Regions from separate parts of the Ferrimonas sp. YFM genome, predicted to be linked through region 3. Evidence: riboswitches for the same ligand, from Rfam matches in the RefSeq annotation. Region 3 holds a riboswitch; each other region holds the start of a gene.

Region 1 (10,176 bases), 2.2 Mb from region 3:
GGATCGTGAAACTTAACAGTTGGGGACTCATATAAGTTGTAAGCAACGCTAGCCACCGAAAAATGGACTGGTATTGGTCCTTGTCTTGACTGCGATTTATGGTCAAGCATCTTGTTAGCTGACACCGATGAAACCTTATAGCCCTTTGCTTCAACGGCAAATTGTTTTGTCCTCGTGTCACAGTATAGATCTGGTCTCTTACCCTTTATAGGATGACCATGTTGAACCATAGCATCCTCATAATTATGAGTGTATTTCGCACCATAGATTTTTTTTGCTAGAAAATCTGCAAGCCCTTTTCCAATTCTATTGGATATCTGACCAAGTTCAGTCGGGTCATGAAAAATGACATCTGGCACCGAAAAATAGTCAGCGCCATACCTCCAGTATTGAACGAACTCAAGCATAAACCCGGAGAACCTAAACAAATTGTATAGGGACCGATTAACTCCCATACCTGCAAAAGCTAAGTGCTTCGTAAACTGAAGATACGACAAATCAAATTCTAGATCTGTAAAATTTCCTTTGTCATCTAAATGCTGAACCTTTAGCTTCATGGTGTTCCTTTCAGATAGCAGCTGCTTTTATGCGGCAAGTCGCCGCCTTTCACTCTGGACACCCTTGCCGCATATCTACACACAGCAGAAGTAAACCAACGAGAGAATTTTTCCAATATATCAGTAGATTACCGCAAGCTCAACGCCCTTAGATGCTTACACTTCAGCACGAAAGGTGGCTCTGTTCTGCAAAAAGGCGGCAACGTCGCGCATGGTAGAGTCCAATGACCGCTACTGGCGCCAAAGCGGGCATTCGACCTGCATGTTTTGGTGACCTAAGTCCTCTTTGGCAAAGCGCTTGAAGTAAAAAACTCCCCAGTGGCGAACACTGGGGAGGTGGAGAGGGGACGATCAACTAAGCCGCCGTCGGCTAGTGATGATTGAAGCGCTCAAACCCCGAGCTGTAGACTCGCCTGCCATCTTCATCCAGGAGCCAGACGCCCTCCAGGTAATTGAGCTTTTCGGCCAGGGCCTTTGCCCGGTCCAGCGGCATCAGGAACAGGGTGGTGGAGAGCACATCGGCATAGATGTGGTTGTTTGAGAGCACCACAGAGGTGGCCACGCCGCCCTGTTTGGGATAGAGGGTGGTGGGGTCGATGATGTGGTGGTACTCCTTGCCACCCACTTCAAAGTATTTGAGGTAGTTGCCGCTGGTGACCACGGTAAGGTTTTCGCCGGTTACCACCTCGGTGTAGCGCCTTTCCACCTGGTCACAGCCGGGAAGTTGGAAGTCGTGTTTGCGGCACACCGGGTCCTCGATGGCGGTGACGAAGGGTCGACCCTCTGGGTGACGGCCGTAGTGACGGATGTTGCCGCCGGCGTTGATCACCACAGCGCGCATCCCCTGTGCTTTGAGGTGGTCCAGCACCTTTTCCACCATCCAGCCTTTGGCGATTCCGCCGAGATCCAGGCTCATCCCCTCGGTCATGGTGACGCTGTGGTCAGCGGGGTCCAGCTGGATGTTGGCGATGCGGGTGTGTTCGGCGGCGGCGCGCAGTTCGGCATCGGTGGGCAGGCTGCACTCCCTCTCGTTGCTGGCACCGGTCGTGCAGCGAAAGCGGTGCTGTCGCCACAACTGCACCACGGGGCCGATGGCGATGTTGAAGTAGCCTTCGGAGAGGCGGTGCCACTCCACTCCGGTCTGAATCAGCTCGAACAGCTCGGGGTCGATCCTATGGGTGGCAGTGGGATCCAGGTTGATGGATTTGATGTTCACCAGGCCCGGATAGGTGTCGTAGTCCGAAGCCAGTTGGTGGTAGTGCTCGATGAGTTTGAGCGACTGGCACAGGGCGGTTTTCGCATCTTCGCCGCCATCATCCAGGATCTCGATGCTGATGGAGGTGCCGAAGTAGTCCAGGGTGTAGAGCACGCTGCGGTTCGGTTCAGACTGGATCAGCCCATGTTGCTGGCAAAAGCCATTGCTGGGGTCGGCATCCGATGCGTCGGCCCAGACGAAGGGAGCCAGCAGCAGGTGGGCAAAGATAAACAGCTGGGCGAGGCGGTCGATAGGGGAGTACATGGTGAGCCTCTCTGGAGAAAGAGCAGCCGAAGCCCGTGCAGGGCTTCGGCTATGGGGTTAGTTGTGGGTGCGCACCACCTGGTCAGCACGCATCTCCTTGTAGAGAAGGTCGGCCTGCTTCAGGTAAGTGTCCCAGGAAGCGGAACGCTTGGTGAAGCCGGTCTGGGCGTAGCTGCCGGTGTCGCCAGTGGCGGGCAGGTCGTTGATGTCGAAGATGGAGCCACCGTTTTTCACATGCTCATTCAGGGCATCAAACATGACGTTGAAGCCGATGCGGGCGGGCTCGACGTAGTACACCGAGTCGTACTTGGACTGGCGGTAGTGCTTCTTCAGCGAAGCGTCGCGGATCTCCTGCTTGGAATCGGCGAAGATCTCGTCGTAGTACACGTTGACAATCTCTTTGCTGTTGGTGTCCACCACGAAGCGCAGCAGTGAGGTAACGCCGGTCCAGCGGCCCTTGGCGTCGATCAGGCGCTCGGCGTTCTGGTACATCTTCAGCTGGGTGCCTTCGCCCTGGATGCGGTCATGGATCTTGGCGGTCAGGGGAACCATCGACTGCTGGATGGAGTTAGAGGCGCCGGCCACGATATCCAGTCCCTGGTACTTGAGACGGTTGGGCTGCTTCAGCTTGTTGGCCAGCTTGGGATCGTAATCCGGGTTGGGCTCGAAGGTCAGTTTGTCCTTCTCCACCATCAGTTTTTCCATGGTCAGGGCGGATTGCACCCAGGCGGTGCCCTTCTTCTTGCCCATGGAGAAGTTGTACTCGGACATCCGCTTGGGTACGTCCTGGTAGATGCGGGTGTAGTAGTTGGGACGGCCACTCTCGTTGAACTCCGCCAGGATGACGTCGCTGGTGTTGGCGCTGTCCAGCACGATGATCATGCTGCCCATGTGCCCCTGACGGAAGCGGGCTTCCTCGTAGTAGTAGTCGCCCTTGAGCAGGCCCAGCTTGGGCTGAATGGACCACTTCAGTTTAAAGTCCTCGCCCTTGTCCTCGGTGGAGCCCACGGGTTGGTATTCAGGCGCTGACCCGTCGGTGCGCGGCAGGCTGTTGATCGCCTGCAGGATGCCGTTGGAGGAGAAGGTGGAGCCGGAGACGGCATCGATGCCTTCGTGGCCATTGTTGCTGACAATCTTGGGGAACAGGCGCTCGGCGTTGAGGTAGAGGGACTCGGTTTCCTTGTGGGACTGGGTGGTGATCTGCTGAATCTTGCCCTGTTCAACCTGCACCTGCAGGGTGATGTTGCTCTTCTTTCCCTTACCGGAAACCTCGTGGGTGCCGTCTACGTATTTGCCCTGGGGCGCCTGGCTGGCGCAGCCTGAAAAGGCCAGGGCAACCAGGGTTGCGGCGGGTAGTGCGTAGCGGCGTGTCTTGTTATGTGCTGCCATCGATGGCTCCTAACTCGTTTGTAACTCGTTGACCGGGTCGGAGTTGACCTTTGACTAGCAGACTAATTAAACGCCGTGAGGGGCAATATAGTGGTTTTCCGTAGCGCGGGAAGAAGGGTGACCGGCTTCACACTGGGTTGAGTGGCCTGGAGTTTGGTCGTAAATCAGTTCTGGCAGAGATGGGGCAGGGGCTGCCATTGGGGCGCCCGCTCTATGGGGTGTTGCCCCAGGAACTCGCTGAGCAGTTGGAAGAGCGGCGGGTAGGCCAGGTTCAGGGCGATGGGGTCGGTGAAGAACGCCTCCACACAGACCGCAAAGAACTCCGCTTCGTTCTCGGCGCCATAGGGGTCTATCCACAGTCGGTCCCAGGCCAGGTTCGCCTGGGCCGAACCCTCGGGCAGAGACTCGGCAATTTCAACCTGACGGCAGTGATTAACAAAGGCTGCGCGGAATGCTTTTAGCCACCGCTTTTGCAGGGCCGTAGGCAGAGCTGGCAGGCCGTCGGCGATGCCACCGTTGGCCATATCCAGCTTGTGGGCCAGTTCGTGGATCACCAGGTTAAACCCGCTCCACTGCCTGCTGTAGCCCAGCTCTGACAGGGACAGGATCACCGGCCCCTGTTCCCACGCCTCGCCCGACAGCTCCTCCACGCTCTGATGTTCGACGCCGTTGTCGTCCAGGTAGTGGCGATCGCTGACAAACTCCTCAGGATAGATCAGCAGCTCATGGAACACTCCATAGGCCTCCAGCCCCAGATTGAGCACGGGCAGGGCGGCCATCAGGGCGATGTCGATGCAGTGATCATCGGTGAGCTTGGCCCCCATCACCGGGGTAAAGCGTTTGTCGTGAAGAAAGCACCAGCCCAGCTCCATCAGGCGGGTCTGCTCGCCTGCGGTGAGACCATGGAGAATGGCCAGGGCATCCAGGTTCTGCTGCCAGCGGGCCCGGCGCTCAGGGTCGAATCGAGCCAGCAGTCTCTGCCGCCGCCAGTTGGAGAAAAAGTCAAACATGGCCATAGCTTAGCTGCAGAAGCCAGGGAAGGGAATGGTTGGGAAAATGACATTAAAAAAAGGCGACCCGAAGGCCGCCTTTGCGTGTGGGGGATTACTTGTTCTGCCAGTGCAGCATCTGGGCCCAGGCCAGGTAGGGGCGGTACCAGGTGACCTGACCATACTGACGCAGCACGTGCTTGTTGATCTCGGTAACACGGGCGTCCCAAGGGGCCAGCTCAGACCAGTCGTAACCGGTGGCGATCTGGTCCCAACGCTTGCTGATGCCGCCGCCGGCGACGTCGTAATGCAGCATGCCAGGCGCCATGAACACCTTGTCGGTCAGGGTCTTGGTCAGACACTTCAGGTCGCTGTCATCGGAGGCATAGCCTTCGTTGTAGGCGGTCACCATGAAGCCTACGTCCAGGTGGGCGTGGTTTACGTCTTCCAGCTTGTTGTCACCGCTGCTGTTGAAGGCGTAATCCCAGGTGCAGGTGCCATCACTGTTGTAGCGCATATGGTCTTTGAAGAAGCCGTGGATCTCCCGGACCCGCTGCTCCATCACTGGCTCGCCGCCATCCAGCCACTTGTTCACGTAGATCATGGCGATGCCCATGGTCATGTCGTGGTTGTAGGGCATGGGGTTGGAGAACAGCCCAGAGTCGCCATAGTCACTGTTTTTGTAGTTAACGTAGAAGTAGGACCCCTGAATCGCACTGTTTTTGGTGGTGCTGTAGGAGGAGTCGTGGCTGCGGATGATCCGCGCCGCTTCCGCCAGGTACTGGTCCGCCTTGGCGGTGTACTGGGTCTTGTTCTCAGACTTGATGTAGTCCGCAACCCGGGTGATGGCATTCAGGATCTGGCCATCACTCAGTACCTCAATACGCCAGCCGTTGTAGGGGCGACGCCATCCTGGAGCAGGTTTGCCAGGGTTGTTGAGGAAGTACTTGGGAGCCAGGTCGTAGGGCTGGCTACCCAGGTTCAGCTCGCCACGGGCAACGCGCTTCTCGTCGGTGTAGTTGAACATGTGGTCAATCAGTTCAACGGCGTAGTCCAGGTACTTGTCGTCGTTGAAGGTCTTGGCCATGGTCAGGTAGGAACGCAGCCAGTAGTGGCCTTCCCAGGCAAACTTCTTCTGATCGTTACCATTGGTGGTGTTCAGCAGGGGACGGCCATTGCCATACACCTTGTTGAACTGAGCGTCCCACTCTGCCTGTGTGGCCAGCAGAGGACGGGGAGCAACCACGTTCTGGCTGATGGTCAGGAAGTCGCCGGAGCCGACACCGGACAGATAGCTGGCGTCGGTGCTGTTGCTCTTGGTTTCGATCACGCCCTGACTGGCGTTGAAGGTGTAGCCGCGAACGTTGTCGTCGTTGCTGTAGTCAATCAGAGCCAGAGCCTGCAGGGCACCGGTGCTGTAGTTGCTGCCGTTACGGAAAGCGGCATCGTAAGTGGCGTTGGTGGACACCGCACCGTTGTTGGTGGAGACCGTGGTTTGGCCGTCGGAGGCGGTCAAACGTCCGGACTTGACGTTGATCTCCACGTAACGGGTCTGGTCGAAGGCGAACTGACCCTCGATGCGCACGGTGGAGCTGCCAAACTTGGCTTCCACACTGTCGTGGCTGAAGGCCAGGTAGTTGCCATTGCCACTCACCAGATAGGTCAGAGCCGCGGCGTTGCTGTCCAGCTGATCCAGCCAGCCAACCACTCGGTACTCACCGCCAGGCTGCCAGGTTTGCAGGTCCAGGTAGGCACCGTTGCCGTTGAACTGCACTGCCTTGGCGTCGGCAGGCAACAGCAGGTCAGCATCTGGGTTGGTCACCGGAGGATCGGTGGGATCCGTCGGTTCGGTGGGATCCGTCGGCTCGGTTGGATCCGTCGGCTCGGTCGGGTCCGTTGGTTCGGTTGGGTCAGTCGGATCGGTAGGATCCGTTGGCTCAGTCGGTTCCGTAAGCTCGTTGCTGTCACCGGCAGGGTAGAGCGCATCCCACTGAGTCTGGTCAAAGTGAGTGGGCTCAGGATTGGATACAGTCAGGTTGCCCTGGAAGTAATCAGAGCTGCTGGTGTTGTGCACAGTACCGTTGTTGCCGCCCAGCTCCACCATGCCTTGCTCGGCATCGAAGGCGTAGGTGCGAGAATTGGCGGGATCGGCGTAATCGATCAGGCTGATGGCCTGCAGAGCACCCTTGGAGTAGGTGCCGTTGCGGCGGTAGAGCCAGTCGAAGGAGACCGCGGTTGGATCAAAAGCCGTGCTGCTGGCAGAGGCGGTGGTGACACCGTCGCTGGCGGTCAGCTTACCGTAGTCGATGGTCACATCGATGTAGCGCTGACCGGCGAAGTCAAACTTGCCCCAGATTCCGGGGAAGTCACTGCCGTACTTCACCTGCACATCTTTGTGGGTGAAGCCGATGAACTCTGAAGTGCCGGAGTTGCTCAGCAGGTAGGTGCGGGCGCCGCTGTCGCTGTCCAGCTCGGTCAGCCAGGCCACAACCCGGAATTTACCCTTGGGCTGCCAGGAAGCGATCTCACCGAAGTTGTTGACGCCGTCGAAGCGTACCGCCTGACCTGTGGTTGCAGGAGGCGTGGGCTCAACGGGGTCGGTGGGCTCAACCGGATCAGTCGGTTCAACCGGATCAGTGGGTTCAACCGGGTCGGTCGGCTCAACGGGATCCGTAGGTTCTACCGGATCAGTGGTGTCAGAACCACCGAATACGGCTTGCCACTCGGCGTCGCTGAACACACTGGTGTCGGGGTTGGTTACCTGGTGAGTACCCACGGAGTAGTCACCGGTCTGTACGCCGGCGAGGGTGTTTACCCCACTGCTGCCGCCAACCTCTGCCAGACCCTGGCCATTCTCAAAGCCATAGGCACGGGAGTTTTGCGGGTTGACCAGGTCCATCAGGATGATCGCCTGAACGCCAGCCAGGGAGAAGTCTTTGCTGCCACGACGCATCAGCCAGTTGTAGCTGACGCTGGTGGGATCGATGGCGCTGTTGCTGATGCTGTGTGTCACCTGGCCGTCGGTGGCGGTCAGTTTGCCGAAATCGACGGTCAGATCCAGGTACTTGGTGGCGTTGAAGCTGAATTTGTTCCAGATACCGGGATACTGGCCGTTCCACTGCCCCTGAACACTGCCGTGGTTCAGGCCGATGAACTCCTTGGACTTGGAGTCACTGATCAGGACGGTGCGCTGGTCGGCAACGGGGTCCAGTTCGCTCAGGTAGGCGATGACACGGAACTTACCGGTGGGCTGCCAGGTGGCGATCTCACCGTAGGCGTTGTCACCGTTAAAGCGGGCAGCGGCAGACTCGCCGGAAGGAGCGGGCTCTACAGGGTCGGTGGGCTCAACAGGATCGGTCGGCTCCACGGGATCAGTGGGCTCAACGGGATCGGTTGGCTCCACGGGATCAGTGGGCTCAACGGGATCGGTTGGCTCCACGGGGTCAACACCGCCGTTGCCAAATGCGGCATTCCATTGGCCATCGTCAAAATGGTCAGGGGCGGGATTGCTGATGGTGTGAGGGCCGGTGCGCCAGTCGCTTGTGCCAATGTTCACCAGAGGATCAAAAGACGCGCTGCCGCCTACCTCGACCAGGCCTTTGCCTTGTTGAAAGGCGTAGGCTCGGGAGTTGGCAGCATTGCCAAGATCGATCAGGGCCAGGCCCTGAATCGCACCTTGGGAAAAATCGCTGTAACCGCGGCGATAAAGCCAGTCAAACGCGACGGCGTCAGGCTGGATGCTCTTATTGCGCACGCTTCTGGTGGTGCTGCCGTCAGACGCGGTCAGCTTGCCGTAGTCCACCTGGATCTCCAGGTAGCGAGAAGTGGCAAAGTCCAGCTTGTTCCAAACGCCTGGATAGTCGCTGCCCCACTTACCCTGCACGCTGCTGTGGGTAAATGACAGGAAATCGGTGGTTGAGGAGGAACTCAGAAGAATCGTCCTGTTACTGGACGTTGGGTGTAGTTCGGCCAGCCAGGCGACAACCTTGTAGGGGCCGCTGGGTTGCCAGGCATCAATCTGGGAATACGCGTCATTGCCATTAAAATGAACGGCGTTGGAAGCGTTTACGGTCGTAGGAAAAAAAATAGATAGAAAGAAAACAAAAACAAGGGCATGCGATAGCGCACCACCTTGTCCAAGTGGTCTCCCCCAAAAAAACTGCCGAGCCATAATGACAAGCCTCAATTTAGCTGGGCAGACAAAATGGCGACGTCAGTGAGGGACTGCGACTACAAGACACAACCTCCATTTTTATAAGGAGTTGTGTGTCCACAGTACACCATCGACATGAGGTAATCCCGCTATCATGGACCGAAGTCTTTAGACCGGAGATATTGCGTCCTCAGCTTTCGCTGAGTTTGCCTTTGTCTGCTGTCGTGGTTACAACTGCCGGGCGCAACATGGATGTAACATTCCTTATGGGTTGCAAACGGCGCGTATGCCCGAAGGCGAAGGTAGAATGCCTAATCGATGATCGGAAAACAACCTAATGTTTGGATTATTGGGTTAAAAATGGCGCAAAGTGATGTTTATATGACCTTAAAACAGACACTTCCATGAGTGGTAAAAATTTTGTTATTTACTATGCGCAAAAGGTTCTTTGTCAGTAGGGAAAATTTATTTTAGGTGGCGCTTGTGTGTGGAGTGAGTCCCAAATGTGAGCCCTCTGTGAACGAAGGCCGTGCCGGACGAGCGATTTTCTCCGCAAGGTGGAGGGACCCGCACACCCTGCCTAAACTTAGAGCTGTTAAAAGAAACAGGGAGTTGACTTCGTGGGCGAGACAAAGGTGCTAGTCAACGATGGTGAGCAAAAGAGCGAAACGGTTCCCTTTCTGGTGCCGCCTGACGAGCTTGTCGACAGTTTGAGGGCCTGTCCGGAAGGGACGCCGCTTTTTATTGATGTCGACGATACCCTGTGGCTCAGTAACTCTACCGAGCAGTTCATTGCCTCGGTGCAGCCCTCTTTGTTGGTGGCTCTGTTTCTGCAATTGATGGATTTGCTGCAACCCTGGCGCTGGTTCAGCGGCGCCGAGCACCGTCACTACCGGGATCTGTATCGGGTCAAGGCGTTGCTCATGTTGTTTCCCTGGTCCAGAAAAATGTGGGCCAGCCGAGTCAGGCAGTTGGGGCCCGAATATCTCAATCACAAACTGATGGCGCCGCTGCAGCGCCACAAGGGGCCCATCTATCTGGTGAGTTATGGCTTTGACTTTATACTCAAACCCCTGCTGGATGCCGCGAAGGTTCCCTGGCCCTTGCTGGTGAGTTCAACCCTGCACAACGCCGTCTATTTTCGTCAACAGGGCAAGGCGCAGTGGGTCAGACAGTCTCTGGGTGAGGAGGCGTTTGAGGGGGCCTGGAGTGTCACTGACAGCATGCTGGACAGGGATCTTCTCGAAGCCAGCACCAGGGGCCTTCTGTGTCGCTGGCCCGATAGCAGGCCGGTGAGGGCGGGTATCGACCCCATGCTGCCTTTTGTTTACACCAAGAAGGTGAAGCGCCCCACCGAAAGTTACTTTACCCGGGCGGTCATCGGTCATGACTACCTGACCATGGTGTTGGTGTTTGGTTTATCCAGTCCTGAGCCGCTGCTCGCCTGTGCCAGTCTGTTCCTGTTTCTGCTCTCCTATTTCAGTGCCTACGAGATTGGCTATGCGGAAAACGACAGATTGGGTTTGCTGTATGAGGCCAAGCCCAAGGTCAGTGAGGCGTTTCTGAGGC
Region 2 (10,176 bases), 130 kb from region 3:
GCGCATGGCAAAACTCTGCATCCCCGCCCTCTGGTTGGGGTTGTAGCTCGGGGTGTTGACCATGGCCAACACCTCGCTGGTGGCCACATCCAGAATGACGATGGAGCCGGAGCTGGCCATATGGTATTCGGTGGCCTTCTTCAGCTCCTCATAAGCCAGAGACTGCAAGCGCATGTCGATGCTGAGCTTGAGATCATTGGGGTTCTCCCCCTCCTCAATCACCGACAGGTTCTCCACCACCTTACCGTCCCGGGACTTGCGCACCCGGCGCTTGCTGGCCGAGCCGGTGAGCCAGTCGTCGTACTGGCGTTCCAGCCCCTCCAGGCCCTTGTCGTCGATGTTGGTGATCCCCACCAGCTGGGCGGTGATCTCTCCCGCCGGATAGTAGCGGCGAGACTCCGGTTTGAGGCCGATGCCGGCGATCTTCAGCTCCCGCACGTAACGGGCCAGGGCCGGGGTCACCTGACGTTTGAGATAGACGAAGCGACGTTTGGGGTTGGCCTTGAGGCGGGCCGCCAGCGTGTCGGCGTCTTCCCCCACCACCTCGGCCAGGGCCTGCCAGCGGCGGCTATCGGCGAAACTGTTCTTCTGGTTGAGCACCTTGGGGTCGGCCCAGATCGCCTCGGCGGGCACACTGACCGCCAGCATCTCGCCGTTGCGGTCGGTGACCAGGCCGCGCTGGACCTCCCGGGTCTGGGTTCGCAGGGAGCGCATGTCCCCTTCGTAGATCAGCCGGTCCGGCGAGATCACCTGGATGTAGGCGGCCCGGCCAACGATGGCCAGGAATACGGCGCACAGGGCAAACACCACGAAGCGGTAGCGGTACTGGAACAGGGTGGGATGCAGGTTCTGCTTGGCCCCGGACTTGGCCGGTGCCTTGGCACTGCGTCGCTTCAATGGGCGCTTCTTGCGCGTTGCTGGTTTCATGGCAGCCTCACCACAACCTCTTGTCCCGGAGCGGGACGTCCCATACCCAACTGCTTCTCCGCCATCCGCCCTACCCGGCTGTGCTCGGTCAGGGTCTGCTCCTCGAGGAGCAGGTGGCGCCACTCAATATCCAGCTCATCCCTGTGTTGCAACTGCTGGTTCAATGCGTTGGTCATCGCCCGGGCTTCATAGGCGGTCCATACCACGGCCAGGGCACTGCCCAGGACGAACACGCCCAGAAGCAGTACCGGCCACTGGCGGCGCAGATCCGCCAGGATGGCGGAACCGAGACCGGCATCGCCCAGGATCATCTTCAGCCCAGCCTTTCCGCCACCCGCAGAACCGAGCTGCGGGAACGGGTATTGTCATCCACTTCCAGATCGCTTGGCTTGAGTGCCTTGCCGACGGTCTTCATGGTGCGGGTCTGGTTGATCTGGTCCTCGGTCAGAGGCAGACCGGGAGGCAGGGGCTCACCCTGGCTCTGCCGGCGCATAAAGCGTTTCACCATGCGGTCTTCCAGTGAGTGGAAGCTGATCACCGACAGCCGGCCTTCGGGCGCCAGCGCCAGCAGGGAACCGGCCAGGGCCCGCTCAATCTCCTCGAGCTCGCTGTTGATGTAGATGCGAATCGCCTGGAAGGTGCGGGTGGCCGGATGCTTGCCCTTCTCCAGCTTGTGTTTCGGAGTGATGGACTCGATCAGCCCCGCCAGGTCCCGGGTGCGGGTCAGGGGCTTGCCCTCCTCCAGATGGGCCTTGATGGCGCGGGAGATGGGACCGGCGTACTTGTCCTCACCGAAGGTGCGAATCACCCAGGCGATGTCCTTGGCATCCGCCCGCTCCAGCCACTGAGCCGCGGTCTCGCCCTGGCTGTTGTCCATGCGCATATCCAGCGGACCGTCCCGCAGGAAGCTGAAGCCGCGCTCGGCGTCATCCAGCTGAGGAGAAGACACCCCCAGATCCAGCAGGACGCCATCCACCTTGCCTTCGAGTCCGCGCTCTTTCAGGTAGTCTGCCAGGCCGGAGAAGGGACCGTGAATGATGCGGAACCTGGAATCGGTCCGCTCCAGCTCCTCGGCCACCGCCACCGCCTGAGGGTCGCGGTCGATGCCGTACAGGCGACCATCGGGCCCCAGGCGAGACAAGATCTCCCGGCTGTGACCACCACGGCCGAAGGTACCGTCGACATAGATGCCGTCCGGTTTGATGTTCAATCCATCCACCGCCTCTTTGAGCAGCACGGTGACATGACTAAAAGTTTCCGCCATCAGAGGGCAAATTCCTGTAAACGTTGATTATCGATAAAGGCTTCCGCTTCCACTGCGGCATGGGAGGCTTCAATCTGGTTCTGCCAGTTCTCTTCCGACCAGATCTCAAACTTGTTCAGTTGGCCCACCAGCATCAGCTGCTTCTCCAGAGAGGCGAATTGACGCAGGGGAGGCGGTATCAGTACCCTTCCCATGCGGTCTATCTCCACGTCGCTGGCATAACCGAGCAGCAACCGTTTTACGGCCCGCTCACTGGGCTGGGTATCCGACAGGCGCGCCAGTTTCTGCTCCACTTCGCTCCAGGCTTGGAGGGGGTACAGCAACAGGCAGGGGGAGTGAATGTCTACGGTAACCACCAAGGGACCGGCGTCTTCCGCACACAACAACGGCCGGTATCGCTTTGGTATGGCGATCCGGCCTTTGGCATCAAGTGCGATGCTGCTGGCGCCTCTGAACACTGGCTACTCCATCCCTGTTAAATTTCAGTCGGACAAGGTTTTCCCACAAATAACCACTTTTTCCCACAAGCTACCAAGTTTATGGACACAAAGCGAGGATTGTCAAGGAAGCCAGATGAAGGCTAAAGCCTGTATTTTCGGGGCTTTACGCTTAGTTTTTAGAGAGTTATCCGGGAATTAATCGCAGGTGGGAATGATGGATAAATCCCACTTGGCAGGAAAGAGTCACGGGGCCCGACCAGGGACCCCGTGATGTATATCGGCTTTGTGCCGGTCAGTCTGATGACCCCTAGCAGGCGAGCCCCCCCGAACAGCCTTGCGGTCGAGTCCAGTTCACTCATCGGAGCTGGCCTGCGGGTCATCCCCTGTTACTGGGCCTGAGCCTGCCAGTAGAGGGAGTTGGCCGCCCCCAGATAGGCACGATACCAGCTCAGATCTCCGTAGTGGCGCAGGATGTGGTCGGCCACCAGACCCACGCGGGGATCCCATCCCTGCAGCTCAATCCAGTCGTAGCCGATGGCCATCTGGTCCCAGGTGGAGCTGACTCCGGTGCCATCCACGCCGAAGCTGGCCATGGCCGGTGCCAGGAATACGCGCTCGACCAGGGCATTGGCCATACAGGTCAGAGGCTCATCGTTATCCAGCAGGCCCTCCTGGCGGGCCACCACCATGAAGCCAACATCCAGGTGGGCATGGTTGAAGTCCTCCATCTTGCCGCCACCGTTGGCCAGGAACTGGTAGTCCCAGTTACACAGGTTGTCGCTCTCCATCCTCAGGTTGTCCATGTAGAAACCGAGGATCTCCCTGGCTTTCTGACCCAGGTCGCTGTTGCCCTGTCCCCACTTGTCCAGGTAGATCATCGCCGTACCCAGAGTCATGTCGTGGTTGAACGGCAGCGGGTTGGAGAACAGACCACCGTCGCCATAGTCCTCGTTCTTGTAGTTCACATAGAAGTAGGACCCCTGAATGGCACCGTTCTTGGTGGTGCTGAACGAGCTGTCGTGGGCACGCACGATTCGCTCGGCCCGGCCGATGTAGTAATCCGCCCGCTCCATGTACTGGGTGAGGTTCTCACTCTTGATGTGATCCACCAGCCGCAGGATGCTGTTGAGGATCATACCGTCGGTCAGCGCCTCATTTCGCCAGGCACCGTTATAGGGACGACGCCAGCCAGGTACCGGCAGACCCGGGGTATTCAGGTACAGCTTGGGTGCCAGTCCCTCATAGGGCTCGTTATGGATATTCAACTCACCACGCTCTACCCGCTTCTCATCGGTGTAGTTGAACATGTGGTCAGCCAGCTCCACGGCATAATCCAGGTACTTGGTGTCACCATAGGTCTCAGCCATACGCACATAGGCACGCATCCAGTAATGACCCTGCCAGGCAAACTTCTTCTCGTCATTGCCATTGGTGGTCCCGATCAGCGGACGCTGGTTTGGATAGCTCTTGTCAAACTCAGCATCCCAGTCCGCCTGACTGGCCACATGGGGCACAGGCGCCGACACGTTGGAGGTGATCGCCTGCCAGTCGCCACTGCCCAGTCCGTGCAACAGGTGAGTGCCCTCGGCGCCGTCGCCGGAGGCCACCACACCCTGGTCCTGATCGAAGGTCAGGGTGCGGGTCTTCTCCGCGTTGTCCAGATCCACCAGTGCCAGGGCCTGAAGTCCCCCTGAGGAGTAGCTGTCGTTCAGACGGTAGATCCAGCGGTAGGTGGCGGCATCCGCGTCCACCGCACCGTCGTTGATGCTGGCCTGGCTCTCGCCATCGGACGCGCTGAGCTTACCGTTATCCACGGTGATCTCCACATAGCGGGTACGGTTGAACTCGAACGGACCGGTGAGCGACACGGTGTTGCCGTTCCAGCGACCTTCGACGCTGTTGTGACTGAAGGAGAGGTAGTCTCCGTCGTCAGCGGACACCAGTACGGTGCTGGCTCCCGGGTCACTGTTCACGTCGTCCAGCCAGGCCACCAAACGGAACTCGCCGTCGGCTTGCCAGTCGGCAATCTCGCCATAGGCATTCTGACCGTTGAAGTAGACTGCGTCCCCCTGCAGCACCGGGGCCACCTCTGGGTCCGGTTCAGGCTCAGGATCCGGGTCCGGCTCGGGATCCGGGTCCGGCTCAGGATCCGGCTCTGGCTCAGGATCCGGGTCCGGCTCGGGATCCGGGTCGGGCTCAGGATCCGGGTCCGGCTCTGGGTCTGGATCCGGGTCCGGCTCAGGATCCGGGTCAGGAATCACCGGCGGTGGCTCAGGGTCCGGATTTGGATTGCTGCTGTCCCCACCTGAACCGCCACAGGCGCTCAGGGTAAAAGTAAGAAGTGCTGCCCCAAACAAGCTCTTCAACGGTACGATGCCGTTGTTAATCTGTTCTTGTTGCCGATTCAAGTCTGATTTCTCCAACTGTCGGCAGATAAGAGACGTGCGCAGGCAGGGACTTCAACCCGGGAAGGAAGACCATTGCCAGACATGAGGTAGTCCCGCTGTCTTGCCACTGACGGTAAGACCGGTGACTTTGCGCCTCCCACCAGGGGAGTTGCCTTTATCTGCTGTCTGATTATTGAGTGTTGAACAGGCGCGGCCCCCAGGGGATGCGCCGACATAACTGGGGAACAGAATACTGATCGACCACTTTCTGGACAAACCACTCAAAATGGCCAAGTTGACTTGAAAAGAGGCCCATTCCTGAGTGATTTATGACCTTGTTTAACGACACTTTAGTATCGTGTTAACCAAGGACTTCATCAAGAAATTGCCGAAGAATCAGGGTAAGTCTCTGGGATGCGGTATCTTTCTTCCACCGACTCTGGCGAGAACATGGAAGTCGTCGCTTGCTGGAAAACTTTAGCCCACGAAGTCCATTTTGCGATCCAGATCACACAAATGAGATCGGTTACAATTCGTCCAACTTGAAGCACGGAGTTATCCCGAAGCTTTGCTCCAGATTACCGAACAAAGTTCAGGGAACTTTCCAGAAAAAGCGCAAAAAAAAAACGCGGCCATCGCCGCGTTTCTTGTCTATTTGATCACCCTTAAGCTGGGGCGTCCCTTTGCCGGGGCCTCCGGCTTGGGTTCTGCCTCTGTGGGCGATGGCTCAGGCAGGGGAGCGTCATCCCCTTCGAGCACCTGCTCGTACGCCTCTTCCGGCGGGAACAGAGTCCCAGCGCCGTTCTCACGGGCATAGATCGCCTCGATGGCGTACAGGGGCACAACCAGCGCCTGTGGCTGTCCGCCAAATCGGGCGTTAAACCTGACTTCGTCGATACCCAGCTGCAGATTGCCCACAGCATGGGGCGCCACATTCAATACGATCTGACCATCATTCACATACTGACGGGGCACGACTACACCGGGAAGATCCGCATTGACCGCCAGGTGGGGGGTCAGACCGTTGTCCACCAGCCAGTCATACATCGCCCGCAACAGGTAGGGGCGTTGAGGGCTCAGCTCAGACACCGATGCGCAGCTCACGCTCGGCTTCGGTCAGGGAAGCCTTGAAGGACTCACGCTCAAACACGCGGGTCATGTAGGCTTTCACCTCGTTGCTGCCGCGACCGCTCACTTCGATACCCAGCTGAGGCAAACGCCAGAACAGGGCCGCCAGGTAACAGTCGACCAGGGTGAACTCCTCACTCATGAAGTAGGGAGTCTCGGCAAACACGGGCGCCAGACCCAGGATGCTTTCGGTCAGCTCTTTACGGGCCGCTTCCGCGCGGTCACCACGCATGATGCGCTCGGCCAGGGCATACCAATCTTTCTGGATGCGGTACATCATCAGACGGCTCTGGCCACGGGATACAGGGTATACCGGCATAAGCGGTGGATGAGGGAAACGCTCGTCCAGGTACTCCATGATGATGCGGGAGTTATACAGTACAAGCTCGCGGTCCAGCAGGGTCGGTACGCTGTTGTAGGGGTTCAACTCCACCAGCTCATCCGGCAGATGGTTGGGGTCAACCTGAATCACCTCGACACCCACGCCCTTCTCAGCCAACACGATGCGCACTTGGTGGCTGTACAGATCACTAGCACCGGAAAACAGTGCCATTACAGAGCGCTTATTGGCAGCAACAGCCATCGAATCCTCCAAACTCTTTCAGAAACGGTAAAACAGTTGGGGGCGAGACCGCCCCCAACTGCGCAAGAGGTAGATTGTAACCTTATTGGCGTTTAGTGTACATCTCGCCAGTATTCCTTCTTCAACAGGTAAGCGATGATAAAGAAGATAAACAGGAAACCCAGTACCCATTTGCCGAGACGTTCACGCTCCAGCTTCACCGGCTCACCGGTGTAGGCCAGGAAGTTGGTGATGTCACGAACATACTGATCGTACTCCTCGGCAGTCAGAGAACCGCCGGTCGCCACTATGGTGCCATCTTCCTGCAGCACCGGAGTGCCTTGCAGCCCCTCCAGCACATGAGGCATGCCCACGGCAGGGAACACCAGGTTGTTGACGCCGAATGGACGGCTCTCATCCACATAGAAGGTCTTCAGATAGGAGTAGATCCAGTCCGGGCTCTTCAGACGGGCTTCCAGAGTCAGATCCGGTGGCGCCGCACCAAACCACTGGGCACCGTCATCAGTGCTCAGGGCCGTGGTGATCTGCTCACCCACCTTGGCATCGGTGTGAATCAGGGCGCTGACCTCATCTTCGGTCATCTCCAGATCGTCGGCGATGCGCTGATAGCGCTGGTACTGCAGGCTGTGACAGCCGGCGCAGTTGTCCATAAACGCCTGGGCGCCACGCTTGAGAGAGTCCTTATCGGTCAGGTCGATGTTGGCGCTGACCACGTGTTCATTGTTGCCACCGGCGGCGTATGCCAGGGCCGGCAGGCAAGCGATCAATACTGCGAATACCTTTTTCATTAGCCTGTCACCCTCTCTGGAACCGGTTTGCACTTTTCGTTCTTGCTGTAGACAAACAGCAATACGAAGAAGCCGAAGTAGCCCAGGGTACAGACTCGGGCCAGCAGGGTCAGGGCAGGAGTGGCCTGAACTGCGCCCAGGTAACCCAGGATGATGAAACACACCACGAATTGGGCCAGGTTCAGCTTGTGCAGACCGCTGCGGTAGCGGATGGACTTCACCTTGCAGCGATCCAGCCAGGGCAGTACGAAGAGGACGCCGATGGCCGCACCCATGCCGACCACACCCAGCAACTTGTCTGGAATGGCACGCAGGATGGCGTAGAAGGGGGTGAAGTACCACACCGGAGCGATGTGCTCAGGGGTCTTCAGCGGGTTGGCCGCTTCGAAGTTAGGACGTTCCAGGAAGTAGCCGCCGCCTTCAGGCATGAAGAACAGCACGTAGCAGAACAGAATCAGGAAGCCCGCCACGCCCATGATGTCCTTCACGGTGTAGTAGGGGTGGAAGGGGATTGCATCCACAGGCCAGCCGTCCGGGCCCTTGTTCTTCTTCACTTCGATGCCATCAGGGTTGTTGGAACCCACTTCGTGCAGGGCGATGATGTGCAGGAACACCAGCACCACCAGCACCAGAGGCAGGGCAATCACGTGCAGGGCGAAGAAACGGTTCAGGGTGGCGCCGGACACCACGTAGTCACCACGGATCCACAGGGTCAGGTCATCGCCAATCACCGGAATGGCACCGAACAGGGAGATGATCACCTGGGCACCCCAGTAGGACATCTGGCCCCAGGGCAGCAGGTAGCCCATAAAGGCTTCGGCCATCAGGATCAGGAAGATCAGCATGCCGAAAATCCACAGCAGTTCACGCGGCTTCTGGTAGGAGCCGTACATCATGCCGCGGAACATATGCAGATACACCACCACGAAGAAGGCGGACGCACCGGTGGAGTGCATGTAGCGCAGCAGCCAACCGTACTCCACATCACGCATGATGTACTCCACAGAGGCGAAGGCGCCTTCTGCGGTGGGCACGTAGTTCATGGTCAGCCACACACCGGTGAGCAGCTGGTTTACCAGTACCAGCATCGCCAGAGAGCCGAAGTAGTACCAGAAGTTGAAGTTTTTGGGAGCGGGATACTGGCCAACATGCTTGTTGTAGGTGGCCGTCATCGGGATCCGCTCGTCGATCCAGTCAATGATCTTTTTCATAATCAGGCCGTCCCCTTCTCAATACCGACCAGGATGGTGTTCTCATCCACATAGGTGTGAGGCGGAATCACCAGGTTCAGCGGGGCAGGTACGCCCTGGAACACCCGGCCAGCCATGTCGAACTTGGAGCCGTGACAGGGACAGAAAAATCCGGAAGCAACGCCTTCGACCTGCTGGCCAAAGGTGTCGGGTTGATAGGTTGGGGAGCACCCGAGGTGGGTACACAGGCCTACGGCCACAAAGTACTCATCTTTGATGGAACGGAAGGCGTTCTGGGCATACTCGGGCTGTTGAGGTTCAACAGACTCCGGGTCACGCAGCTGGTCAGCCAGCTTGGTCAGGCCATCCAGTACCTCCGGGGTACGACGTACGATCCATACCGGCTTGCCGCGCCACTCGACACGCAGAAGCTGGCCTGGTTCCAATTTACTGATGTTGACTTCTACTGGAGCGCCGGCGGCTTTCGCCTTGGCACTCGGGTTCCATGATTTGATAAATGGAACCGCAACAGCAGCGGCGCCGACACTGCCCACTACGGCTGTAGCAGCGGTCAGGAATCTGCGACGTCCATTATCGACAGGCGCATTGCTCATCCACTAAATCTCCCATTAGGGTCTGCTTATTTTTTAGTCTTTCCGAGCAGGGAGTCACCCCAAAGTGGTCTTTTGGTACCGCTAAAGCTCGGTCGCGCGCCCATTATATAGAAAAATTAGAGATAGATCATACTTTCCGTGGGGATATTGTTCTGAATAACAATAATTTGGAAACATGAATACGAGATAACTTTACAAAACAGCAGATTGCGCCTTGTTTTGTGAGGTGCATAAAAAAACCCGCTGCCAGGCAGCGGGTTTTCCAGTCCGAAGTTCCGGGCGAATTAACGCTTGGAGAACTGAGGACGACGACGTGCTTTGCGCAGACCAACTTTCTTACGCTCAACCTCACGGGCGTCACGAGTAACGAAGCCAGCTTTACGCAGAACAGGACGCAGAGTCTCATCGTACTCCATCAGGGCACGGGTGATACCGTGACGGATAGCACCGGCTTGGCCAGTGGTACCGCCGCCCTGAACGGTGACGTAGATGTCCAGCTTCTCCAGCATTTCAACCAGCTCGAGAGGCTGACGAACTACCATACGAGCAGTCTCACGACCGAAGTAGGTGTCCAGAGTACGCTTGTTAACAGTGATGTTACCACTGCCAGCTTTGATGAATACGCGAGCGGTAGAGCTCTTGCGGCGGCCAGTGCCGTAGTATTGAGTTTGTGCCATTGCCAAAATCTCCGTATTAGATGTCTAGTACTTGAGGCTGTTGAGCAGCGTGTGCGTGCTCGGCGCCGGCGTACACTTTCAGCTTACGGAACATGGCGCGGCCCAGAGGACCCTTCGGCAGCATGCCCTTAACCGCTTTCTCGATGATCATCTCAGGCTTGCGAGCCTGCAGATCAGC
Region 3 (10,176 bases):
CGCTTCAAGAAGGACAAGCCGGTCACCATCGAGAAGGCCTCCCTTGGCTCCTTTATGCTGACCCAGGAGGGCAGCAGCAAGAGCGCCCGGGTGAAGCGCGTGCAATGATCGACATTGCGGTCAATCTGACCTCCAGCCAGTTCAGGGAGGACCTTGAGCTGGTGCTGGCCCGCGCCCAGGAAGCCGGAGTCGATACCCTTATCGGCCTGGCCAGCGATCTGGAGGAGGCGCGGCAGCTGCAGCCCCTGGCGGAGCAGCATCCCGGCGTCTTCATTACCGCCGGCATCCATCCCCACTACGCCAGTGGCTTCGATGCCAGCAGTCCAGCACAGATCGAAGCCCTGTGCCGTCACCCCAGGGTGGTGGCCGTGGGTGAGTGCGGCCTGGATTTCAACCGGGACTTCTCCCCCAGGCCGGATCAGCGCCGCGCCTTCGAGGCCCAGCTGAGGCTGGCCTGCGACCTGGGCAAACCGGCGCTGATGCACTGCCGGGATGCCGGCGAGGAGTTCACCGCCATGGTGTCAGAGGTGCGAGGCAACCTCAGCGGCGGGGTGCTGCACTGCTTCACCGGCAGCGAACAGGAACTGCATCAGGCCCTGGAACTGGACCTCTATATCGGCATCACCGGCTGGGTCTGTGACGAGCGCCGGGGGGCAGAGCTGGCCCGGCTGGTACCGCAGATCCCCGATGACCGCCTGCTGCTGGAGACCGATGCCCCCTATCTGATCCCCAGGGACATCCGCCCCAAACCTAAGACCCGGCGCAACGAACCGAGATGGCTGCCACACATCGCCAATAAAGTGGCCGAGCTGCGCAACCAAAGTGTGGATACGCTGTCCCAACACTGTCTACAGAATGCCAAGCGCCTGTTTCAAGTGTGATTAAGCTCCTGCCTTAAGGAGTAGAGTTTGCTAATATTGACGCCGTTCTATCGGCCTGACCTCCGTCACACTGTGATCGGTCTTTGGCGATAACCCCTCATTCATAAGGAGCTGCAAGTGACCGTTGTAACCGGACCTTTTTCCCGCCGCCGTATGCGTCGGATGCGTCGCCATGACTTCTCCCGTCGCCTGATGGCCGAGAGCCAGCTGAGCGTCAACGATCTGATCTATCCGGTGTTCGTTCTGGAGGGCAATGCCCGTAAGGAACTGGTCGACTCCATGCCCGGCGTCGAGCGTCTCTCCATCGATCTGCTGATCGAAGAGGCCCGCGAGCTGGTGGAGCTGGGTATTCCGGCCGTAGCCCTGTTCCCGGTCACCCCTCAGGAGAAGAAGTCCCTGGGTGCCGAAGAGGCCTACAACCCTGAAGGCCTGGCCCAGAAAGCGGTCCGTGCCCTCAAGCGCGAATTCCCCGAGCTGGGGGTGATCACCGATGTGGCCCTGGATCCTTTCACCACCCACGGTCAGGACGGCATCATCGACGACGAGGGTTACATCCTCAATGACATCACCACCGAGGTGCTGGTGAAGCAGGCCCTGTCTCACGCCGAAGCCGGCGCCGACGTAGTGGCCCCCTCCGACATGATGGATGGCCGCATCGGCGCCATCCGTGACGCCCTGGAAGAGGCGGGTCACGTCAACACCCAGATTCTGGCCTACTCCGCCAAGTACTCCTCCAGCTACTACGGCCCCTTCCGCGACGCGGTCGGCTCCGCCGGCAACCTCAAAGGTGGCAACAAGCACACCTACCAGATGGATCCCGCCAACTCCGATGAGGCCCTGCAAGAGGTGGCCATGGACATCGAAGAGGGTGCCGACATGGTGATGGTGAAGCCTGGCATGCCCTACCTGGACATCGTGCGCCGGGTGAAAAGCGAACTGCAGGTGCCCACCTTCGCCTATCAAGTCAGCGGCGAGTACGCCATGCACATGGCCGCCATCCAGAACGGCTGGCTGGACGAGCGTAAGATCGTCATGGAGTCCCTGCTGTGCTTCAAGCGTGCCGGCGCCGATGGCGTGCTGACCTACTTCGCCAAGCGTGTGGCCCAGTGGCTGAACGAGAAGTAAGGTTCCGCGCCTGAACGACACAAGGGGAGCTTCGGCTCCCCTTTTCATTGCCCGCCCCTGTTCGGTTTTGACCGATCCCGGTCACGTTTCCACAATTCTGGAAGAACAAAGTCGACAATTCTGAGTCAGACTGGTCAGCAGGATAGAGAGAATGAGAGCACCATGAAAAAGACAACTTTGCTGGCCATGATGCTGGCCCCGGCTTTGATGAGCCCCTACGCTATGGCAAACTCCGGCTGTGGTTTCGAAGAGGGCCAGAAGGGCCCCTTCGCCACCTGCACCCAAGAGGAGAAACAGGAGGTAATTTTGACCGGTGAACTGGCCATGGCCGACATTATTGACGCGATCCCCGGCTACGGAGACAACTTCGACAGCTACGCACCCCAGTCCAACTGGGTTGACGCCCTGAAGGCGGTAGACACCCCCACGGAGATCGTGGTGATCATCGGCACCTGGTGCCCCGACTGCCATCGCGAGACCCCACGCTTCGCCAAACTGCTGGAGCAGGTCGGCAACGACAAGCTGTCCGTGCGCTACATCGGCGTCGATCGCCAGAAATCCGATCCGCAGAACCTGGCGGCCGCCTATGAGTTCAAGCGCATCCCCACCTTTATGGTGATCCAGGATGGCAAGGAGATCGGCCGCATCGTCGAGACTCCCAAGCACTCCCTGGAGCAGGATCTGGCCGAGATCCTCAAATAATCCCCTCAGGCCGAATCAGCCCAACTGGTTCGGCCTCTTAGCGCCACTTCAAAACATTGATTTGTAAAGACAATATTTACAAGCGCCCATCACTTCATCTCAGTACCAAGTACACCCACTGACACCCTCACTTCACCATGCTCTAATGGTCCCGACCCAAGGATAAACCGAGTCCTGGGTTCAGTTTTCGTTACGCTGACAATGGCAAACCAACCGTGAGGTTGGGACGCAAAGCTTCCGGTCTCGCCCAAGCGAGATAGCGGGGTTTCCAGCGGTGAGTCCCTCTTTGGGAGGACTCCACACAGCCAAAGACAGCGTTTGGATAGGATCAACCATTGGAGATGGTAGATTTATGCAGTTCAAGCGCCACCTTATCGCCCTGTCCCTGACAGCGGCTCTGACCCAACTCACCGCCTGTGGCGGCGGCTCCTCTGACTCCGCCCCGGCACCTCAACCCGAACCCCAGCCAGGCCAAAGCCTTGAAGGCGCGACCGCCGATGGTTATCTGGTCAATGCCCAGGTATGTCTGGATCTCAACCGCAACGGCGAATGCGACGCCGATGAGCCCAGCACCCTGACCCAGGCCGGAGGCCAGTACAGTTTCGAAAACCTCGATGCCACCCTGGATCTCAGCCAGGTGCAGATGCTGGTGAAGGTGATTGCCGGCCAGACCGAGGATGAAGACAACCCGGGCGTAGTGCTGACCCAGGGCTACACCATGACGGCACCGGCCGGTGTGGTGGAGTTTGTCAGCCCGCTGACCACCCTGCTCGCCTCTGAGATGGACAGGGCCGGTGTGGATCAGGAAACCGCGGCAGCGGCCCTGGAACAAACCCTGGGCATTCTGGGCTCGGATCTGAGCCTGGTCGAGGACTACATCGTCGGCAAGCAGCAACAGGCCAACGGCGACGGCTACAAGCGGCTGCACCGAGTGGCCCAGGTGGTCGCCCGGGTGACCGCCAAGGCGAAACATGCCGTAGAGCAGAACGGCGGCACCGGCGGCGACGCCGAAGACAATGAAGTGGCCGACGCCATCGCCGAAACCCTGACCGAAAACCTGGAGCGTCTGGTGAACCGGGTGGATGAGGCGGAAGCCAATGGCCAGGAGCCCGATGCCGACACCATCGCCGACGAAGTCGCCGGCGAGCTGCCTCTTGACCCGGAAGACGTGCAGGACAGAGTCGAGCGTAAGCGCGAGCGCGGCGACCTCGAAGAGGCCAGTCTGCTGACCCTGCTTGAGTCTGAAGGGGGCATGTTCGAGCTGGATGGCCACTCCGAGGTGTTCTTTGACGCCAGCACCAACCAGTGCATCAAAGAGCGCGAGCTGGGCTACCAGCAGATTCAGAAGGTGGAATCCCTGATCACCTTCAACCGCTTCCGTTATGACGGCCCTGACGCCGGTTTTGTCGAGATTACCGAAGAGGAAGATCGCGACATGCTGGTGTGGAAAGGGGAAGCCTGGGCGGAGATGAACGACCAGGTGGAGGTGGTCTCCCTGGAGGAGGATGGCTCAGTCATCGTCAGCTCCGATATGGATGGCCGCCAGCAGGTCTGGGCTCAGCAGCTGGATCTGTCTGATTTGAAACTTAAGCGCTACGCCAAGGGCGAACACGAGTGGAAATCCCTGTTCAGTGGCGACCACCTCTTCCCTGAGGGTGCCAGCGGTTTCCAGATGACCTTCAAGCAGCTGGAGAGCCGCGCCATGCTGCCCTACCGGGCAGAGTGTGACGCCTCGGTTCGGTGGTGCAACCAGGTGGTTCTGCCAACGGGTCCGGTTCAGACTCTGGCCGAGCTGATGAATGACGCCGACACCGAAGAGCCCAAACTGGTCTACATAGGTGGTGACGATGACACCAGCCTGGCCGTTGCCCTTCAGGGCTCCATTGAACAGGAGCAGGGTCAGGTACAACTCTATGTCATAGAGCACGATGAGTGCGATGACAACGGCTGTGGCGCTCCCGAGCTGAAAGAGAACGCCGACGCCAGCTGGAACAAAACCCCCATGGGCCTGGTGCTGAACCTGCCTGAGTGGGGCCACTCCTTTACCCATCGTCGCCGGGCGCAGCCTCTTCTGACCGAATACGAAGGGGCGGTACGTCACGGCTTTGTCCTTGGCGAAGGCCTGACCCGCAGCGATCAGTGGGGCTTCAACCAGGTGGCCATGGACGCCTTCCTGGCCAATCTGGGGACTCCGGAGCTGCGTGAGGTAGAAGATGCCGAGGAGTGTGGCTTCGAACCAGACGACGGCCAGGAGCCCGATGACGGTGTGGAGCCCGGCGAAGAGCCGACCACCCCGGATCTGGTGGCCGATGAAACCGCCATGGCCGCCCTGGTGGGCAAACGTTATCTGGCTCAGGACGGCGACTTTGAGGCGCTGATCCACTTCAGCCGCGAAGGACAGGTACAGGTCTGGCTGGAGGAGCTGGAGGGCGACCTCATGGAAACCGAGATCCTGCTTGGTTCATGGCTGGTTGACGCCAACCATCAGTTGCAAATGCTGTTTGGTTCCGATGATCAGGTACTGATTCAGCTTCCTGCGGAAGGTCTGGGCAGCGACGTGATGAAAGTGTCTGAAGAGGAGGAGGGCCAGGTACGCGAATACAGCATGAGCCTGGTGCGCCCCTTCACCCTTGAGGGACTGGCAGCGCCACTGGACCTGAGACTCTCCGCCATGGGTCAGGAGAGCTGCGTACTGGATCTGCACCTCAATGGCCTGCCCACCGATCAGGAAGGTTTTGGCTGGGTCGATCAGGCCCAATGTCCTGAAGAGGATCCCAATGCGCCGACGGCCTTTGAGATGGTCTGGTACCTGACCGACTCCGGCCTGGAGCTGAGCCCCATTGATCCCAATGGTGAAGCCTCACCCCAGCGCCATCACCTCTACTGGTTTGGCAGTGAAGGCACGGAACAGGTGCTGACCCGAAGCTTTGCCATCGCCGAGGATGGCACCGCCGAGCTGGAATCTCTGGACAGTTTCCAGTTCAGCCTGATTCGTTAACCCTAGCATCAAGGGGCGGCCTGAGCCGCCCCTTCTCTTTGATACTCTTACCAATTTCCTGCAAATCCGTTACCCTTACCCCTCTGGACTGATCTGTGCTGACCTAAGGGCTCAAGGATGAAGATACGCGGATTTACCCTGATTGAACTGGTGCTGGTGCTGATCCTTCTGGGCATTTTGGCCATAGTGGCCCTGCCCCGCTTTCTCAACCTGACACCGGAAGCTCAGGCAAATGCCGCCAGGGCCCAGACAGCCGCCCTGCAGCAGGCGGTGGAGTTTGCCCATGCCAAATGGCAGTTGGAGAGCCCAGGCGAGGAGATCGTCAACCTTCCCGGCTATGTGGGCGGCGTATTGGACATGAATCCCCTGGGCTACCCATTGGGCATCGACAAAAACAGTCCCATGGGACAGCCGATGCAGATAGGCCAGGGCGATCAGGGGTGCGTCTCGCTTTGGGACACCTTACTGACCGATCCACCACTGGCGACACTGCCAGGTGATGCCAACTCGGCGGACGCCGATTACCATGCCTACCGCCACAATGAAAATGGCGACAGCGCCCCCATGAGCCGCTGCAGCTACGTCTATCGGGGGGGCGGAGACACCAGGGACAGGAGCAGTGCCGCACTGGTGGTGGAGTACAACTCTGAGCTGGGACACGTTCGCCTTATCGAGCGCTAAAGATGGCTGGCCAGAGACCAGCCATGGTGTGTCAAACTGTATCGCCCTGTAAGAGGGCATTTGCGCCCTGAAGCGGCGCCTCTTCATAAGCCGCTGAGAATCTGCTGTTCATCCCGTCACTCCCCAAATGGGGAGTCTAAGGCGGTTACATCTGCTCACCCTTTGCTAACAGCATTCCCCAGGCTCTCTGCCACAGTGTGCTAACCCCCACCACAGAAAGGACACTGAATAATGAAAACACTGTTGATGACCGGACTGCTGGCCTTGGGAACCCTGGGGACAGCCACAGCTCAGGACAGGCAATTTATTGCCGCCGATGACAGGATCGAAACCCAGCTCTGCCTGACTGCGGTCACCGAAAACTGGCGTTCGATGGATCGCACTCTGGCGCATTCCGGCTACCGCCTGATGCAGGTTTCCCGGGAACTGAAGTGCAATGATATCCCGGTTGCCGTATTCGCCGCCCAATACAATGCGGACCCCAGGGTGGCCAAACACCTGGCCAAGTTCAGCCGGGATGCCATCAAGCAGGAGGTGGAGATCACCGATCTGACCGCCATGACCGGCACCTTCAGGATAGAGGGCCACTAGCCAAAGAGAAGGGGAGCCTCCAGGCTCCCCTTTCAGGCTCAAGCTTTACTTCGCGACATTGCCCGCCACGTTGAGGGCGTCCCAGGTTCGGGCAAAGGGGGGCGCATAGACCAGGTCCAGCATCCCCAGGTCTTCGGTGGTCAAACCGCCAACGATGGCCGCCGCCAAAGCATCCACCCTAAGCACCGCGCCCGGTCCACCGGCCACCTGGCCACCCAACAGACGCTTGTCCTCGGTGCGGTACACCAGCTTCACCCGCAAGTCGCTCTGACCCGGTACATAGTTGGTGGTGTTCTTGTCATTGATCACCACGGTACTGTAAACCAGCCCCTGGGCCTTAGCCTCCTGCTCACTCAGTCCGGTTCGGCCTGCTTCCAAGCCCAGCACCTTGACCCCGGCACTGCCCAGGGTTCCGGGGAACTGCTTCTCCCTGCCACAGAGGTTTTCGCCGATCATCCTGCCCAGCTTGTTGGCGCTGGTGGCCAGAGGCAGATAAGCGGGACGGCCAGTCACTCTGTGAGTTACAGTGGCGCAATCCCCCGCCGCATAGACGCTGGCCAGGCTGGTGCGACCCTGGGGGTCGATGACGATGGCACCGTTGGCCAGGCGGTCAATGCCGGTGTCGGCCAGAAACTCGGTGGTGGGCTTCACCCCGGTGGCCAGGATCACCAGATCCGCCGGATACTGTCCCAGCTCCGACACCACCTGGCGCACCTGACCCTCCCCTTCCAGAGCGGTCACCGACTCGTTCAGGTGCAACTGCACCCCCTGGCGGAGCAGCTCCGCCTCCATCAGTTCGCTGATCTCGGCGTCAAAGGATTCGCTGAGCACCCGCTGGGCGCGCTCTATCACCCTCACCCGCTTGCCCTGATGCACCAGGGCCTCGGCCACCTCCAGGCCGATGTAACCGGCGCCGATGACCACCACGTCCTGCACCTGGTCGGATGCCAGCAATGGCTTGATGGTCAGGCCATCCTCCAGGGTCTTGAGGAAAAACACCCGCTCCAGATCCAGGCCAGTCACCGGAGGCGCCACCGGGGCAGCACCGGTGGCGATCAGCAGCTTGTCGAAGGACTGGGGAAAGCTGCGGCCCTTGGCCAGATCGGTCACCAGCAGGGTGCGCTTGGCCATGTCCAGTCGTTCGACACGGTGGCCAACGCGCAGATCGATGCCGGAATCGCGAAACTGCTCGACACTGCGCTCCGCCATAAACCCACTGTCATCGAAGCTGTCACCGATGTAATAGGGCAAGCCACAGGCGCCGAAGGAGACCACCTGGGATTGCTCAAAGACGATGATCTCCGCCTCAGGGTCGGTGCGCCTGGCCTTGGCGGCGGCGCTCATTCCGGCGGCTTCGGCGCCGATGATGACAATTCTCATACACTATCTTCCAAATAAAAGGCCGCCATGGGGCGGCCTTGATCCTATTCTTGGGCGGCTCAGGCCGACTCCAGATCCACGTCCAGTTCCTGCTCAGAGTTATACACCGACATGTCGGTCTGACCCAAGACCCGGCTGGTAACAAAACCGGCGGTCATGGCGCCATTCACGTTCAGCGCGGTACGCCCCATGTCGATCAGCGGCTCGATGGAGATCAGCAAGCCGGCCAGGGCCACTGGCAGATCCAGTGCAGTGAGGACGATCAGCGCCGCGAAGGTGGCACCGCCCCCCACACCGGCCACACCGAAGGAGCCCACCACTATGGTGGCGATCAGGGTAGCGATAAAGGTCGGGGTCATGGGATCGATGCCCACTGTGGGGGCGATCATCGCCACCAGCATCGCCGGGTAGATGCCGGCGCAACCATTCTGACCTATGGTGGCTCCGAAGGAGGCCGCCAGGTTGGCGATGCCATCAGGCACCCCCAGCCTCTGGGTCTGGGTCTGGATGTTCAGCGGTATGGTGCCGGCGCTGGTGCGGCTGGTGAAGGCGAAGGAGAGCACAGGCAACACCTTGCGCACGAAGGTCACCGGGTTGCCGCCGAAGAAGGTGACAAGCCCCAGGTGCACCAGGAACATCAGCCCCAGGGCCAGGTAGGAGGCGGCCACGAAGTTGATCAGGTTGAAGATGTCGGCGAACTGACTGGTGGCCAGCACCTTGGTCATCAACGCCATCACACCGTAGGGGGTCAGCCTCAGCACCAGGGTGACGATGCGCATCACCACCGCGTAGGCCACCTCCACGAAACGGTCGAAGCGCTCTGCCACCTCCGGCTGCTTGCGGTGCAGGCCCAGGCCAGCCACCCCAACGAAGGCGGAGAAGATCACCACGGAGATGATGGAGGTATCCCGGGCCCCGGTCATATCCAGGAAGGGGTTGGCGGGGATCAAGTTGACCAGGGTGGTGGCGATGGAGATGCCGGTGGCCGCGCCCTCCCGGGACATCAGGTAGGCGGCGCGATCCGCTTCCCGGGCCCCCTGGGTCAGCCCTTCCGCGGTCAGGCCGAACAGGTTGGCCACGAAGAAACCGATGAGGCCGGCGATGGCCACGGTGACCAGCAGAATCCCTATGGTCAGGCCGCTGATGCGCCCCAGGGCCTCGGCATCCTTGAGCTTAAGGATGGCGCTGATGATGGAGACCATCACCAGGGGCATGACGATCATCTTCAACAGCTGGACATAGCCCTTGCCGACGATATTGAAGTAGTCGATGGAGGTGATCAGCTCCGGAGAGTCCACTCCGTAGATCAGCTGCAACACCAGGCCGAAGGCAACACCCAGGCCCAAACCGGCAAACACCCTGTGGGTAAATTTCATGTGCTTCTGCTGCATGCGGTACAGCATCCACAACAGGGCCAACATCACCAACAGGTTGGCGACCACCAGTAGACTCATACTCTTTTACCTCGCCCCAACGGGGCTCTCTCTGCGAAATGTGAAAAAATTTGGTGCGATATTGTTCTTTAGACCCGGAATTCGAGGGATTTATTTCGGGCGGTAGTACAGGATACCCGAGGCCAAAAGCCCGGCTTTAGCACCAAAATGCATTGCATATAAGTAAAAGTTAATAAGAAGCCAGGGCACTCTGCAAACGGTGCAACAGCCCCTCACGAAGGGCGCCCCCCGCCAGTCTCAAGGCATCGATCTCCAGCAGCTCGAACAGGGCCAGCAAGATGGCCACGCCGGCGGCAAAGGGGATGCGCCGCTCCTCATCCAGCTGGGCCAGCAAAGCGTCGCTGTCCTGACACAGACTCTGACG

What was found. Region 3 has a riboswitch for cyclic di-GMP ahead of QUE41_RS19950 (hypothetical protein). Riboswitches for the same ligand answer to the same signal wherever they lie in the genome.
Region 1: it holds a riboswitch for cyclic di-GMP, as region 3 does, so the genes downstream of both, QUE41_RS08540 (hypothetical protein) here and QUE41_RS19950 (hypothetical protein) in region 3, are expected to answer to the same signal.
Region 2: it holds a riboswitch for cyclic di-GMP, as region 3 does, so the genes downstream of both, QUE41_RS19320 (hypothetical protein) here and QUE41_RS19950 (hypothetical protein) in region 3, are expected to answer to the same signal.

Annotation. Positions count from the first base shown of each region.
Region 1 is NZ_AP027368.1:1,809,959-1,820,134, forward strand. It holds gene QUE41_RS08520 (hypothetical protein) at 1-557, opposite strand, end outside; gene QUE41_RS08525 (FAD:protein FMN transferase) at 928-2,076, opposite strand; gene QUE41_RS08530 (FMN-binding protein) at 2,134-3,465, opposite strand; gene QUE41_RS08535 (M90 family metallopeptidase) at 3,630-4,481, opposite strand; gene QUE41_RS08540 (hypothetical protein) at 4,570-8,337, opposite strand; cyclic di-GMP riboswitch class I at 8,744-8,828, opposite strand; gene QUE41_RS08545 (HAD family hydrolase) at 9,228-10,176, shown strand, end outside.
Region 2 is NZ_AP027368.1:4,177,785-4,187,960, forward strand. It holds gene QUE41_RS19300 (penicillin-binding transpeptidase domain-containing protein) at 1-927, opposite strand, end outside; gene ftsL (cell division protein FtsL) at 924-1,238, opposite strand; gene rsmH (16S rRNA (cytosine(1402)-N(4))-methyltransferase RsmH) at 1,241-2,191, opposite strand; gene mraZ (division/cell wall cluster transcriptional repressor MraZ) at 2,191-2,649, opposite strand; gene QUE41_RS19320 (hypothetical protein) at 3,018-5,039, opposite strand; cyclic di-GMP riboswitch class I at 5,122-5,202, opposite strand; gene QUE41_RS19325 (ClpXP protease specificity-enhancing factor) at 5,670-6,107, opposite strand; gene sspA (stringent starvation protein SspA) at 6,100-6,729, opposite strand; gene QUE41_RS19335 (cytochrome c1) at 6,822-7,517, opposite strand; gene QUE41_RS19340 (cytochrome b) at 7,517-8,728, opposite strand; gene petA (ubiquinol-cytochrome c reductase iron-sulfur subunit) at 8,731-9,321, opposite strand; gene rpsI (30S ribosomal protein S9) at 9,606-9,998, opposite strand; gene rplM (50S ribosomal protein L13) at 10,015-10,176, opposite strand, start outside.
Region 3 is NZ_AP027368.1:4,311,186-4,321,361, forward strand. It holds gene QUE41_RS19930 (hypothetical protein) at 1-108, shown strand, start outside; gene QUE41_RS19935 (TatD family hydrolase) at 105-881, shown strand; gene hemB (porphobilinogen synthase) at 1,035-2,006, shown strand; gene QUE41_RS19945 (thioredoxin family protein) at 2,169-2,708, shown strand; cyclic di-GMP riboswitch class I at 2,902-2,981, shown strand; gene QUE41_RS19950 (hypothetical protein) at 3,061-5,706, shown strand; gene QUE41_RS19955 (prepilin-type N-terminal cleavage/methylation domain-containing protein) at 5,824-6,387, shown strand; gene QUE41_RS19960 (DUF3718 domain-containing protein) at 6,619-6,978, shown strand; gene QUE41_RS19965 (CoA-disulfide reductase) at 7,024-8,358, opposite strand; gene QUE41_RS19970 (L-cystine transporter) at 8,418-9,812, opposite strand; gene QUE41_RS19975 (Ppx/GppA phosphatase family protein) at 9,982-10,176, opposite strand, start outside.